2 regions of the Rahnella contaminans genome follow, and region 1 is predicted to be linked to the other one. Evidence: predicted binding sites of a transcription regulator. Region 1 holds the regulator's gene; the other holds the start of a gene.
The links. Region 1 encodes sigma-54, which starts transcription at its own class of promoters, with help from an activator protein. Its sites were predicted from a motif close to GTTGGCACANNTTTCGCTNT; they were not measured.
Positions count from the first base shown of each region.

Region 2: a site for sigma-54 is predicted at 1,508-1,527, ahead of glnA (glutamate--ammonia ligase). Genes of this name have one in related genera too.

Region 1 is NZ_JAADJS010000005.1:146,218-153,870, reverse strand. It holds gene lptA (lipopolysaccharide ABC transporter substrate-binding protein LptA) at 1-144, shown strand, start outside; gene lptB (LPS export ABC transporter ATP-binding protein) at 151-876, shown strand; gene rpoN (RNA polymerase factor sigma-54) at 976-2,409, shown strand; gene hpf (ribosome hibernation promoting factor) at 2,433-2,720, shown strand; gene ptsN (PTS IIA-like nitrogen regulatory protein PtsN) at 2,830-3,300, shown strand; gene rapZ (RNase adapter RapZ) at 3,368-4,222, shown strand; gene npr (PTS phosphocarrier protein NPr) at 4,219-4,491, shown strand; gene GW579_RS19890 (BglG family transcription antiterminator) at 4,517-6,436, opposite strand; gene GW579_RS19885 (lactonase family protein) at 6,519-7,653, opposite strand, start outside.
Region 2 is NZ_JAADJS010000008.1:8,611-16,263, reverse strand. It holds gene typA (ribosome-dependent GTPase TypA) at 1-1,236, opposite strand, end outside; gene glnA (glutamate--ammonia ligase) at 1,708-3,117, shown strand; gene glnL (nitrogen regulation protein NR(II)) at 3,371-4,420, shown strand; gene glnG (nitrogen regulation protein NR(I)) at 4,428-5,840, shown strand; gene hemN (oxygen-independent coproporphyrinogen III oxidase) at 5,903-7,276, opposite strand; gene yihI (Der GTPase-activating protein YihI) at 7,464-7,653, opposite strand, start outside.

The DNA of each region.
Region 1 (7,653 bases):
GACCGTATTACCTATCTGGTGCAGAAACAGCAAATGGAAGCCTTCAGTGATAAAGGCAACCGCGTGACGACCGTTCTGGTTCCTTCGCAGCTGCAACAAAAAACGCCTGCCGCGGGCGGCCAGCCGACCAAAAAGAGTAACTGATATTTTATGGCAAAATTAATCGCAGAGAATCTGGCAAAAGCCTACAAAGGCCGCAAGGTTGTAGAAGATGTCAGCCTGATGGTGAACTCCGGCGAAATCGTCGGATTGCTGGGGCCAAACGGTGCGGGAAAAACCACCACCTTCTACATGGTCGTCGGGATTGTGCAACGTGATGCGGGCCGTATCATCGTTGACGATGAGGACATCAGCCTTTTGCCATTGCATACCCGCGCCCGTCGCGGCATTGGCTATCTTCCGCAGGAAGCCTCCATCTTCCGTCGTCTCAGCGTGTTTGATAACCTGATGGCCGTACTGCAGATCCGCGATGATCTGAACAAAGAACAGCGTAACGATCGCGCTAATGAACTGATGGAAGAGTTCCATATTTCTCATTTGCGCGATAACCTCGGTCAGTCCTTGTCCGGTGGTGAACGTCGCCGTGTTGAGATTGCCCGCGCACTGGCAGCGAATCCCAAGTTTATCCTGCTGGATGAACCTTTCGCCGGCGTTGACCCGATTTCCGTCATCGACATCAAAAAAATCATTGAGCATTTGCGTGACAGCGGCCTCGGCGTACTGATCACTGACCACAACGTTCGCGAAACTCTCGACGTTTGTGAGCGTGCCTATATCGTCAGTCAGGGGAAATTGATCGCCCACGGCACGCCAGCCGACATTCTTGCTGATGAACAGGTTAAACGCGTTTATCTTGGTGAAGAATTCCGTCTGTGATCTGTGCCGCCGGAACCGTGCCCGTTTCGACGTAAAGTCTGACGGGAGGTCTCTGACAGAAGTTACTCAGTTTGTAATCAACGGAAATAAAACCAAGATATGAAGCAAGGTTTGCAACTCAGACTCAGCCAACAACTGGCAATGACTCCTCAGTTACAACAGGCCATCCGCCTGTTGCAACTGTCCACGCTTGAGCTCCAACAGGAGATCCAACTCGCGCTGGAGAGCAACCCTCTGCTGGAACAAACCGACCTTCATGATGAAATCGATTCGGTAGAAGCCACCGACAACGAAGCGTTAGATACCCGCGAAGCGCTCGAGCAGAAAGACATGCCCGAAGAGTTGCCGCTGGACGCCACCTGGGACGAGATTTATACCGCGGGCACGCCTTCCGGCACCGGCAACGATTACAGTGACGACGAGCTGCCAATTTATCAGGGTGAAACCACGCAGACGCTTCAGGATTACCTGATGTGGCAGGTGGAACTGACGCCGTTTTCCGACACCGATGCCGCGATTGCCACGTCCATTGTCGACGCGGTAGACGATACCGGTTATCTGACCGTTTCCCTTGACGACATCCTCGAAAGTATCGGTGACGACAACGTCAGCATGGACGAAGTGGAAGCCGTTTTAAAACGTGTGCAGCGTTTTGATCCGGTTGGTGTGGCGGCGCGTGACCTGCGTGATTGCCTGCTGATCCAGCTTTCACAGTACGCCACAGATACGCCTTTCATCGCCGAAGCGCGCCTGATTATCAGCGAACATCTGGATTTGCTGGCGAACCATGATTTCCGCGCACTTATGCGTTCAACCCGGCTAAAAGAAGATACACTGAAAGGAGCGATGCTTCTGATTCAGTCTCTTGATCCGCGTCCGGGACAATCGATCAACACCGGTGAATCCGAGTACGTGATCCCCGATGTGCTGGTGCGAAAAGTGTCAGGTGTCTGGACGGTAGAACTGAATTCCGACAGCATTCCGCGTCTTAAGATTAACCAGCAGTACGCCGCGATGGGCAATTCCGCGCGCAGCGATAGCGACGGGCAATTTATCCGCAGTAACCTGCAGGAAGCCAAGTGGTTAATCAAAAGCCTGGAAAGCCGTAATGACACGCTTTTGAAAGTCACGCGCTGTATCGTTGAGCAGCAGCAGGCGTTCTTTGAACTGGGTGAAGAATTTATGAAGCCTATGGTGCTGGCCGATATCGCCAGCGCCGTAGAAATGCACGAATCGACGATTTCACGCGTGACGACGCAGAAGTTTCTGCACAGCCCGCGTGGAATTTTCGAACTGAAGTATTTCTTTTCCAGCCATGTCAGTACAGACAGCGGCGGCGAGGCATCGTCAACCGCGATCCGGGCGCTGGTGAAGAAATTAATCGCAGCGGAGAATCCTGTAAAACCGCTCAGTGACAGTAAGTTAGCCACCCTCCTTTCCGATCAGGGAATTATGGTGGCACGACGAACCGTCGCCAAATACCGAGAGTCTTTGTCCATCCCGCCCTCAAACCAACGTAAACAGTTAGTTTGACCTCAACAGAGAAGGAAGACATTATGCAGCTCAACATTACCGGACATCACATTGAGATCACGGATCCCCTGAGAGAATTCATCACGTCGAAACTGGCCAAGCTTGAGCAGTATTTCGACCGGATAAATCAGGTGTATGTGGTGTTGAGCGTTGAAAAGGTGCAGAAAGTAGCGGAAGCCACTTTGCATGTGAACGGAGGCGAGTTGCATGCCACCTCGGAGCATCAGGATATGTACGCGGCAATTGACGGCCTGGTTGATAAACTGGCCCGTCAGCTGAACAAGCACAAAGACAAACTGAAACAGCACTGACATTCATGTAGCCAACCCTGTGCTACAAACCTTCGGGCATCGGCTTGTGACCTTCGGGAAACGAGCCGATATAGCTTTAAGGGTGAAACAGCGCCAAAGTGAAGATGACATGATTAACGATACTGCAATGCAATTAACATCGGTGCTTAATGCCGAATGCACCAAAAGCGGCGTTCATTGCGCCAGCAAAAAACGCGCACTGGAAATCATCAGTGAGCTGGCGGCCAAACAGCTAAATTTATCACCGCAGGTGATTTTTGACGCCATTTTGACCCGTGAACGCATGGGCAGCACCGGGATCGGTGCCGGGATCGCTATTCCGCACGGAAAGCTGGAAGAAGACACTTTACGTGCCGTCGGGGTGTTCATTCAGCTTGAACAGCCGATCGCTTTTGACGCTATCGATAATCAGCCTGTGGATTTGCTTTTTGCCTTGCTGGTTCCGGCAGATCAATGTAAAACCCATTTACATACCTTGTCTTTAGTCGCCAAAAAGCTGGCGGATAAAGGGGTGTGTCGTCGTCTGCGCGGAGCGCAAAGTGACGAAGAACTGTTCCAGATAATGACTGAAAACGAATAAATTACTGATTCCCGGTTGCGCGCCGGGAAAATGAATTCTGAACACTGAATGCCAGGGGAGTGACACCATGGTGCTGATGATTGTCAGCGGCCGTTCCGGTTCCGGGAAGTCGGTTGCCCTAAGGGCATTGGAAGACATGGGTTTTTACTGTGTGGATAACCTGCCGGTGGTGTTGTTGCCGCAGCTCGCCCAGACACTTGTTGAACGCAATACGTCTGCGGCCGTCAGCATTGACGTTCGCAACATGCCAGAAACACCGGAAGTTTATGAGCATGCGATGTCACAGCTGCCGGAAAGCTTCTCGCCACAGCTGCTGTTCCTCGACGCTGACCGTAATACCCTGATCCGCCGTTACAGCGACACCCGTCGTCTGCACCCGCTCTCCAGCAAAAACCTGTCCCTTGAAAGTGCAATCGATGAAGAAGCCGATTTGCTGGAGCCTTTGCGCTCTTCCGCGGATCTGATCATCGACACCTCCGAGATGTCCGTTCACGAACTGGCAGAAATGCTGCGTACGCGCCTGCTGGGCAAACGCGAACGTGAGCTGACCATGGTCTTTGAATCCTTTGGTTTCAAACACGGTATTCCGATTGATGCGGATTACGTTTTCGACGTGCGTTTCCTGCCTAACCCGCACTGGGATCCGAAGCTGCGTCCGATGACCGGCCTCGACAAACCGGTCGCTGCGTTCCTCGACCGTCATACCGAAGTACATAATTTTATCTATCAGACGCGCAGCTATCTTGAACAATGGCTGCCCGCGCTGGAAACCAACAACCGCAGTTATCTGACCGTCGCCATTGGCTGTACCGGCGGTAAGCACCGTTCGGTGTATATCGCAGAACAGCTGGCTGACTATTTCCGTTCCCGCGGGAAGAACGTCCAGTCCCGCCATCGCACGCTGGAAAAACGCAAATCATGACGGTTAAACAAACGGTAGAAATCAAAAACCGGTTAGGGATGCACGCCCGTCCGGCGATGAAGTTATTTGAACTGGTACAGAGTTTTGAGTCAGAAGTGATGCTGCGCAACGGCACAGGCATCGAGGCGGAAGCCAGCAGCGTGATCGCACTGCTGATGCTGGACTCCCCGAAAGGCCAGAAAATCGAAATCGAAGCCACCGGCCCCGATGAAGAACAGGCTCTCAGCGCCGTCGTAAATCTGATTAATTCAGGTTTTGACGAAGACTGAGGGTTAACGGACTGTTTAAGCCGTATTAAATGCGGCTTAAACAGTCGATAGCAATCGCCTTGAAGCTTTCAAAATTCTCACTGCTCAGCAAACGGCTCATCGAGCGTTCCCGCACAAACGTCACGAACAAATCGTAAATCGCCATTGCTTCCTCGTAATCCGCCTTGCTGATCGCCAGCAGGAAAATCACGTGCGCCGTTTCCCCTTCGCCCCAGGCAATGCCTTGCGGCGAAAGCAAAGTGATCACCACGGTTTTCTTTGCGAGCAATCCCAGCGAATGCGGCAGCGCAATGCCTTCGCCCAGCATGGTCGAGACAATCTCCTCGCGCTCCACCACCGACGGGTAAAACGCCTGATCGACAGAGCCTTCTTCTTCAAGCTGTGAACAAACATGGCGAAAAAGCTCCGCCTGTGTCATCGGCTCATTGACGATCATGAAGTGCTTTTCGTCGAAGAATTTTTCCAGCATATACGGGCGCGTGCGGTCGACGAGTACCAGCTTGCCGAGCTGCTCCATCTGGTATTCGGTCGGGAACGGCGACAGCACCACCACCGGCTTATTCTTCTCGGTGATACGGGCGTTGGAGATAATAAAATCTTCGTCGATGTGCTCCAGCTGCTCGTAATCACGCAGCGAAACCACCTGCTTCATCACCAGTTGAGGATACTTACGGTTAATCTGCGCCTGGATCATACGGATGGTTGAATTGCCGGTGTCGCACACCAGCATCACCTGCGGATGGCGCTGGTAGCCAATGTTGTAATGCCGCTCCAGCCCGACGCCAATATGCAGCACCAGAAAGCCGATTTCATTCTCACTCAGCGTGTAAGGCGTGTATTTACCCCAGCTGGAAACGGCCGCCAGCGTGACGTCATACGCCATCGGATAATGCTGTTTGATATTGCTCAGCAGCGGATTGGGGATATTAATCTGGTATTTCACCCGCGTAATCATGGTTTTGATGTGCGTCAGCAGATCCGCTCGCAGCTGCTTATCACCCTGCAAATCATAGTTATAGTGCGAATTGATGTACGAAAGAATGTAATCGACCAGCGACTCATCGTCGTCGGCGTTAATGTCCGTCGGTAAAATCTGCTGGACGCGGCGCGCGGCAATATTCACCCGCAGATACGCCTCTTCCGAAGCGGGAATTTCCTTACCAACCAGATTTTTCAGCTCCGCCGCCAGCCGCACAGAAACCTGCTTCACCGCCGGATCACCGTCTTCGGCATCAAAATCGGTCAGCGGATAACCGCCGGTAATGCGTTTGATCGCCACGGCGCAATAGAGGATCAGATACTGTTCGCCTTCATCCGTCAGCTGAATGGAAGACTGCGTCAGCAACTGATGCATAAAACGCGTCAGCGGCACCAGCGCTTCCGGCTCCAGACTTTCTGCTTTCAGCAGCGGATTAGCCTGCTCTTCGGCATCCAGCTGGAACAGCAAATCGGTCAGACAGGCGCGGATCGCCAGTTCAGCACCGAACAATTTCATGCCGTAGCGCGGCTTGGTTTCGATATTCAGGTGATAGCGCGCCAGATGCTCCCTCACCTCAGCCATATCATTTTGCAGGGTTCCCCGGCTGACAAACCATTCATCGGCCAGATCTTCCAGCTTTAATGAAAAAGCTGAGGTCAAAAAGCGGATCAGCAACGTCTTCACCCGCTCAGCGGCGGTGCGCGGCGTCGGGTTCGGTTTACGTTGTGTTGATTGCTGTAACGACGAAAACAGCGCCGCATCATCGATGCGCAACTGATATCCGCTGCCCCGGCTGTGGACAAACGTCGCACCAAAATCGGCGATGATTTCGTTCAGCGCAGTAATATCGGCACGCACCGTGCGCGTCGAAACAGACAGACGTTTTGCCAGTTCATCCTGAGGAAGGGTTTCGGTTTGCAGCGCATCAAATAACTGCGCCAGACGTTGATTGGGAAATCTCACCATTGTTCTTCCAGTTCGTTTCAACGAGGCTCCGTTCACGAACAAAACACGTCGTGAACGCAGTTTGTTTCTGTTGCGGCACCGCTTAAGGCGCAATCACCATCTGTGACGGGCTGCCCACAGCCACATAGTCATCCACAAATGACAGCTTGCCGTTTTCGCCAGATACCTTGAATCTGGTGATGTTATCGCTTCGTTGATTCATTGCGTAAATATATTTACCGTCCGGTGACAACGTCAGCGTTCTTGGATAGTCACCGCGCGTCCAGGTTTCATCACTCCAGGTCATCGCGCCTTCACCGGTCACGTTGATTTGCGCGATGCTGTTGTGCAGACGATTGGCAACGTACAGATGTTTGCCGTCTTTGCTCAGCACAATGCCCGCGGCGAAGTTCGTGCCTTTGAAACCGGCCGGCAGCGTGGACAAGCTGTGCAGCTCGCTGAGCGTGCCTTTTACGGCGTCAAAACGATAGCTGGTCAGCGTCGAAGCCTCTTCGTTGATCAGGAAAACGACTTTGCCGTTAGGATGAAACACGAAATGGCGGGGTCCGGCACCTTCAGAAGAGGCTTTGATAAACGGCGGATCGTTGGCTTCCAGTACGCCGGTTTCACCGTTGAGCTTCCACTGATAAATCCGGTCCAGCCCCAGATCGGTAGAGAACACGAATTTGCCGGAAGGATCTGTGGCAATCATGTGCGCGTGTGGCCCGTTGTGGTCGCTGATGGCAAAACTGCCTTCCGCCGCCGCGGCCGGTTTGCCTGCGCCTGCCGGACCGGAATCCTGCTGGCTGTTACTGGCTTCACTCAGCTTCCCGCTGATGTCCACCGGGAAGACGGCAACCACGCCGCTGATGTAGTTCGCCACCAGCAGATGATCACCTTTTGGCGTCAGCGAAAGATACACCGGCCCTGCGCCCTGCGAATCCACCTGATTAATCAGCGTCAGGCTGCCATCTTCAGGCGCAATGCGATAGGCCGCCACTGAACCATGTTTGCCACCATTGTAATGATCAATTTCGCTGCCGATAAACAGCGTTTTACCGTCATGGCTGAGCACCATCTGTGCCTGATTTGGCAACTGGCTGGCGAGCGTTTTATCGCTCAGCGCGCCGGTTTTCGGATCAAATTTAAAGCGGTAGACACCTTCCCCGTTGGGATTGTAAGTGCCGACATACGCGAAATGTGGCGTTGTAGAAGTCATTGTTTTTTCTGCTGCGTAG
Region 2 (7,653 bases), on a different contig from region 1:
CTGGTGTTGCTCTTCGATATCCAGTGTCACGTTCTCGAATGGCTCTTGCATGCGGCCATCGATTTTACGGTTGATTACTTTAGGACGGGAAACCGCCAGCTCGAAACCTTCACGACGCATGTTTTCGATCAGAACCGACAGGTGAAGTTCACCACGGCCTGAAACGCGGAATGCATCAGCATCTTCAGTTTCTTCAACACGCAATGCTACGTTGTGCACCAGTTCTTTGTTCAGACGGTCAAGGATCTGACGTGAAGTCACATACTTACCTTCTTTACCACAGAACGGAGAGGTGTTAACGCAGAAGTACATGGTAACGGTTGGTTCATCAACGCTCAGCGCTGGCAGAGCTTCAACATTTGCCGGGTCACAGATAGTGTCGGAAATGTTCAGCTCACCCAAACCGGTGATCGCGATGATATCGCCAGCTTCAGCAACGGTCGCTTCGATACGCTCAAGACCCATGTGGGTCAGAACTTTACCGACTTTACCGTTACGGGTTTTACCTTCGCTGTCGATCACAGTGATCTGCTGGTTAGGTTTAACAGTACCGCGTTTGATACGACCGATGCCGATGACGCCAACATAGTTGTTGTAGTCCAGCTGAGAGATTTGCATCTGGAAAGGTGCTTCCATCTCAACTTGTGGCGGAGATACGTGGTCAACAATCGCCTGGTACAGCGGGGTCATGTCTTCGGCCATATCGTTATGGTCGTTACCCGCGATACCCATCAGTGCAGATGCATAGATGATTGGGAAATCGAGTTGTTCGTCAGTTGCGTCCAGGTTTACGAACAGGTCAAAGACCTGATCAACAACCCAGTCAGGACGCGCGCCAGGGCGGTCAACTTTGTTGATTACCACGATCGGCTTCAGACCATTAGCGAATGCTTTTTTGGTCACGAAACGGGTTTGCGGCATTGGGCCATCCATTGCATCCACAACCAGCAGCACCGAGTCGACCATTGACATCACACGCTCTACCTCACCGCCGAAGTCGGCGTGTCCTGGGGTATCCACGATGTTGATGCGGTAGTCTTTCCAATTAATGGCGGTGTTTTTTGCGAGGATGGTAATCCCACGCTCTTTCTCCAAATCGTTGGAGTCCATTACGCGTTCGGTAGCTTCTACACGTTCTCCGAAAGTACCGGATTGTTGCAGCAGCTTGTCGACCAGGGTGGTTTTACCATGGTCAACGTGGGCAATAATGGCGATGTTACGCAAATTTTCGATCACAGCTTTGCCTCAGGCATTAGAAATAGCGCGCTATTGTACACGTATTAAGCGAGGTTCTAAACAAGATCACAAGGATCTTGTTGAAACAACTTGTGGATGGCTACTTTGTGATCCCTTTCACGGTGCAAAAGAACCCCTGAACCATTATGACGCACCTTTTTGGTGCCTTGCATCTCACGATTAGCACCATTGTAGTGCAGAAATTCCGTTATGGTGCATACTTATCGAGTGCAAAAGCCCTGTAAAATGGCGTTGTTTGCATTTTCTCAAAGTTGGCACACTTTTCGCTAATAGTTTTTAGAGTAAAAATTTTTTAGGGTAAAAAGTTTTTACTGGGTGAAAGAGTCTGACCAGACAAATAATAGTGCTGTTTAGGCCACACGCCAGTTCAAGTAAAGCTGTTATTTCCAACTAAAGACCAAAAATGGTTATTCGTTCCACGACGATAATGAGAAATTCGGGAGAACTAGTATGTCCGCTGAACACGTTTTGACGATGCTGAATGAGCATGAAGTGAAATTCGTAGATTTACGTTTCACAGATACCAAAGGCAAAGAACAGCACGTCACCATTCCTGCACACCAGGTTAGCGCTGACTTCTTCGAAGAAGGCAAAATGTTTGATGGCTCTTCAATCGGTGGCTGGAAAGGCATTAACGAATCTGACATGGTTTTGATGCCAGATGCGAGCACTGCTGTTCTTGACCCGTTCTACGAAGAAACCACGCTGATCATTCGTTGCGACATCCTTGAGCCAACTACGCTGCAAGGTTATGACCGCGACCCTCGTTCTACTGCAAAACGTGCAGAAGATTTCCTGCGCTCTTCTGGTATCGCGGACACCGTTCTGTTCGGGCCAGAGCCAGAGTTCTTCCTGTTTGATGATGTGCGCTTCGGCAGCAGCATCTCCGGTTCCCACGTTGCTATCGATGATATCGAAGGCGCATGGAACTCAAGCACCAAATACGAAGGTGGCAACAAAGGTCACCGTCCTGCTGTGAAAGGCGGTTACTTCCCGGTTCCTCCGGTCGACTCCTCCCAGGATCTGCGTTCAACCATGTGTCTGACCATGGAAGAAATGGGTCTGGTTGTTGAAGCTCACCACCACGAAGTAGCAACTGCTGGCCAGAACGAAGTGGCAACCCGCTTTAACACGCTGACCAAAAAAGCTGACGAAATCCAAATCTACAAATACGTGGTTCACAACGTGGCTCACGCATTTGGCAAAACTGCGACCTTCATGCCAAAACCAATGTTTGGCGATAACGGTTCCGGTATGCACTGCCACATGTCTCTGTCCAAGAACGGTAACAACCTGTTCGCTGGCGACAAATACGGCGGCCTGTCTGAAATGGCACTGTTCTACATCGGCGGTATCATCAAGCACGCTAAAGCAATCAATGCCTACGCTAACCCGACAACCAACTCCTACAAGCGTTTGGTTCCGGGCTACGAAGCACCCGTGATGCTGGCGTATTCTGCGCGTAACCGTTCTGCCTCTATCCGTATTCCACACGTATCCAGCCCTAAAGCCATGCGTATCGAAGCACGCTTCCCTGATCCAGCGGCTAACCCATACCTGGCGTTTGCTGCACTGATGATGGCCGGCCTGGACGGTATCATCAACAAGATCCACCCTGGCGACGCGATGGATAAAAATCTGTATGACCTGCCACCGGAAGAAGAAGCAGAAATTCCAAAAGTTGCAGGTTCACTGGAAGAAGCTCTGAACGCACTGAACGAAGACCGCGAGTTCCTGACCCGTGGCGGCGTGTTCACTGATGACGCTATCGATGCTTACATCGGTCTGCGTAAAGAAGAAATGGATCGTGTGCGTATGACTCCGCACCCTGTTGAGTTCGAACTGTACTACAGCGTTTAATTTCTGATTAAACCCTGAACTCAGCGCCAGCTGTTGATCTGGCGCTGAGCGTAATACACGACTGATGGCCTGGTTGTAACAAAGCCTTTAGCGTCAAAATTAAGTAAGACGATTTTATTTGTTGCCGTGGAAACTTTCAGCCCATCTCCGGATGGGCTTTTTTCTCCACACTCTTTCCTGCTTAACCCCTCTGGCCCGTGATTTCGCCGGGTAGCGAGATAAAATGCACCAATCAGGTGCGGGAGACTGCGGTATGGCAACTGGCAAGCTGCCCGATGCTGGGCAGATCCTGAATTCCTTAATCAACAGCGTTCTGTTATTGGACGACGAATTGGCTGTGCATTACGCCAATCCAGCCGCTCAGCAGTTACTGGCGCAAAGTTCCCGCAAACTCTTTGGTACTCCTTTGCCGGAACTGGTGGGATATTTTTCGCTCAATATCGACTTAATGCGTGAAAGTCTGACAGCCGGACAGGGCTTTACAGACAGCGAAGTGACTCTGGTTGTCGATGGCCGCGCGCACGTACTTTCACTGACTGCGCAGATGCTGCCGGAAGGTTTTATTCTGGTCGAACTGGCGCCGATGGATAATCAGCGACGCCTCAGTCAGGAACAATTGCAGCATGCTCAACAGGTTGCAGCACGGGATTTGATCCGCGGCCTGGCCCATGAAATCAAAAACCCGCTTGGCGGGCTGCGTGGTGCTGCCCAGTTATTATCCAGAGCACTGCCCGATCCGGCTCTGCTGGAATACACCAAAGTCATTATTGAGCAGGCCGACCGTCTGCGTAATCTGGTTGATCGCCTGCTGGGGCCACAACGCCCAAGCCAGCACGTCACACAAAGCATTCATCAGGTTGCCGAACGTGTTTGCCAGCTGGTGTCGATGGAAAAACCGGATAACGTTCAGCTGGTCAGAGACTATGACCCGAGCCTGCCAGAACTGGCGCACGATCCGGATCAGATAGAACAGATTTTGCTGAACATCACCCGCAACGCATTGCAGGCGCTCGGGGACGAAGGCGGCACAATTACTTTGCGCACACGCACGGCTTTCCAGATTACGTTACACGGCGTGCGTTATCGTCTGGTGGCCCGTATCGATATTGAAGATGACGGCCCTGGCGTACCGGCGCATTTGCAGGACACCCTTTTTTACCCCATGGTCAGTGGCCGCGAAGGGGGCACCGGTTTGGGCCTCTCCATCGCGCGCAGTTTGATTGATCAGCATTCGGGTAAAGTTGAATTTAACAGTTGGCCAGGACACACCGAATTCTCGGTTTTCCTGCCTATTCGCCAGTGAGGTTATTATGCAACGAGGGATAGTCTGGATCGTCGATGACGATAGCTCCATCCGCTGGGTACTTGAACGCGCGCTCACTGGAGCCGGTTTAACCTGCACCACGTTTGACAGCGGCAATGAAGTGCTTGATGCCATTGCGACTCAAACCCCTGACGTTTTGTTATCAGATATCCGTATGCCCGGCATGGACGGTTTAGCGCTGTTAAAACAGATTAAACAGCGCCATCCGATGCTTCCGGTCATCATAATGACAGCGCATTCCGATCTGGATGCCGCGGTCAGCGCCTATCAGCAAGGTGCGTTTGATTATCTGCCAAAACCGTTCGATATCGACGAAGCCGTTGCGCTTGTCGAGCGTGCGATCAGTCATTATCAGGAACAACAACAACCCGCGCGCAGCCAGCCCGCCAGTGGCCCGACAGCTGATATTATTGGTGAAGCGCCAGCCATGCAGGACGTGTTCCGTATCATCGGCCGGTTATCACGCTCTTCAATCAGCGTGCTGATAAACGGGGAATCCGGAACCGGTAAAGAGCTGGTCGCCCATGCTTTGCATCGTCACAGCCCGCGCGCCAAAGCACCGTTTATCGCTCTGAATATGGCAGCAATCCCGAAAGACCTGATTGAGTCCGAATTATTTGGCCACGAAAAAGGCGCATTTACCGGGGCGAATACCATCCGCCAGGGACGTTTTGAGCAGGCCGATAACGGCACGCTGTTCCTCGATGAAATCGGTGATATGCCGCTTGATGTTCAAACCCGCCTGCTGCGCGTGCTGGCTGACGGGCAGTTCTATCGGGTCGGCGGCTATGCGCCGGTAAAAGTGGATGTCAGGATTATCGCGGCTACCCACCAGAATCTGGAGTTACGGGTTCAGGAAGGCAAATTCCGTGAGGACTTATTCCACCGTCTGAACGTGATCCGCGTCCATCTGCCTCCGCTGCGTGAACGTCGTGAAGATATCCCGCGTCTGGCGCGTTATTTCCTGCAAGTTGCGGCGAAAGAACTGGGCGTTGAAGCAAAAAACCTGCATCCGGAAACAGAAACCGCGCTCACCCGTCTGCCGTGGCAAGGCAACGTGCGCCAGCTGGAAAATACCTGTCGCTGGTTAACTGTCATGGCCGCCGGTCAGGAAGTGCTGATTCAGGATTTACCGAGTGAATTGTTTGAAACGGCAGCGCCAGAGACGGGTGGGCAAAGCCTGCCGGACAGTTGGGCAACGTTGCTGGCACAATGGGCCGATCGCGCCCTGCGTTCCGGTCATCAAAACCTGTTGTCAGAAGCACAGCCGGAGATGGAACGTACGCTGCTGACTACGGCGCTGCGCCATACTCAGGGGCACAAACAGGAAGCGGCACGTTTACTGGGCTGGGGACGAAATACCCTGACCCGTAAACTGAAAGAACTGGGTATGGAATAAAAGGCAGATGCCTGAAAGCAAAACAGCCGCAAATGCGGCTGTTTTTGTTTATGCGGCGAGCGTCAGATAACCCGGGAAAATTGCTGCTGGCGAACCTGGCGGCGCAGGTAAATATCAAAACACATGCAGATATTGCGGATCAGCAGACGGCCGCGCGGCGTGACCTGAATATGCGTATCACTCATCTCAACCAGCCCGTCTTCGGTTAGCGGTTTGAGCAGCGCCAGATCGTCGGCAAAATAATCATTAAAGCGGATGCCATAACGTTGTTCGATATCCGCGAAATACAGCTCGAAATGGCAGATCAGCGATTTAATGACATCGCGGCGCAGGCAGTCATCATCGGTCATTTCCAGACCGCGCCATAAGGCATTCCCCTGATCTTCCACTCTGGTGTAATACGTTTTAAGGTCTTTCTCGTTCTGTGCATAGGTATCGCCCAGCATACTGATGGCTGACACCCCCATTCCCAGTAAATCGCTGTCGCCCTGCGTGGTATATCCCTGGAAATTGCGGTGCAGTTTGCCTTCGCGCTGGGCTATCGCCAGTTCGTCGTCAGGACGGGCAAAATGATCCATCCCGATAAAGCGGTAACCGGACGCCGTCAGTGAGGCGATGGTTTCCTGCAGAATCTTCAGTTTCTCTTCTGCGCCCGGCAAATCGGCGTCTTTGATTTTGCGCTGAGCGGCAAACAATTTTGGCATGTGGGCGTAATTGAACACGCTAAGACGATCCGGGTTCAGCTCTGCCACGCGTTGCAGCGTATAAGCAAAGCTTTCCGCCGTTTGTTTCGGCAGGCCGTAAATCAGGTCGATATTGGTGGAGTTGAAACCCAGAGCACGTGCGCGTTCAATCAGCGCAAAGATGAAGTCTTCATCCTGCTCGCGATTCACCAGACGCTGCACTTCTTTGTTGAAATCCTGCACACCCATACTGAGACGATTAAAGCCTTCGCTGCGCAGATGATCGAGTACATCCAGCTCAATTTCGCGCGGATCCACCTCCAGTGACATTTCTGCATCGGGCAGGATATCAAAGTGTGCCCGCAGAAGGCCCATCAGGCGGCTTATCTGCGCTTTATTAAGGTAAGTCGGAGTACCACCGCCCCAGTGCAGCTGGTTGACCTGACGGCCTTTAAAGAGCGGCGCACGGTGGCTGATCTCTTTCTCTAGGACGTTAAGGTATTCTTCGGCTTTATGCTGTTGGCGGGTCACCAGTTTATTGCAGCCGCAGAAATAGCAGAGCTTATGACAGAAAGGAATGTGCACATACAGCGAAAGGGAACGCTCTGGATAACGCGCAGCCGCTTTTTTAAAGGCCGCATCATCATAGTTTTCGCTGAATTCGAGCGCAGTTGGATAGGATGTGTATCGCGGACCTGAATAGTTGTACTTCTGGATCAGCGCTAAATCCCAGACGGTGGTCTGTTCTGACATGGGTAACTTACTCCTTCCGGCGTCGGATGCTGCCGGTTTCCCTTACAGGCAGGCTTTTGGCCTGCCTGAAAAAGGTCGCTCTGCGCAAACGTGCTTTGGTTTTCGATAACCGCCGTAGTTTACCGAATAACCAAAGCATATAACATGCAAAGAGTAAGGCTATTGCCGGGATGACCCAGCGCACAGCTTAGAAACCGTCTTTTGGATTTCCGCGCTTAAGCAACTGCATCATGTCTTCGTTCTTCTCTTCTTCTTCGTCATCTTCATCGTCGCCGAGTTCAATGCCGAGGATTTCCATCAGAACATCAATACGATCCAGCGTCTGATCAACGTAAGCCTGATCTTCTGCGCTCAGTGCTTTGCCGTCATCGATAAGG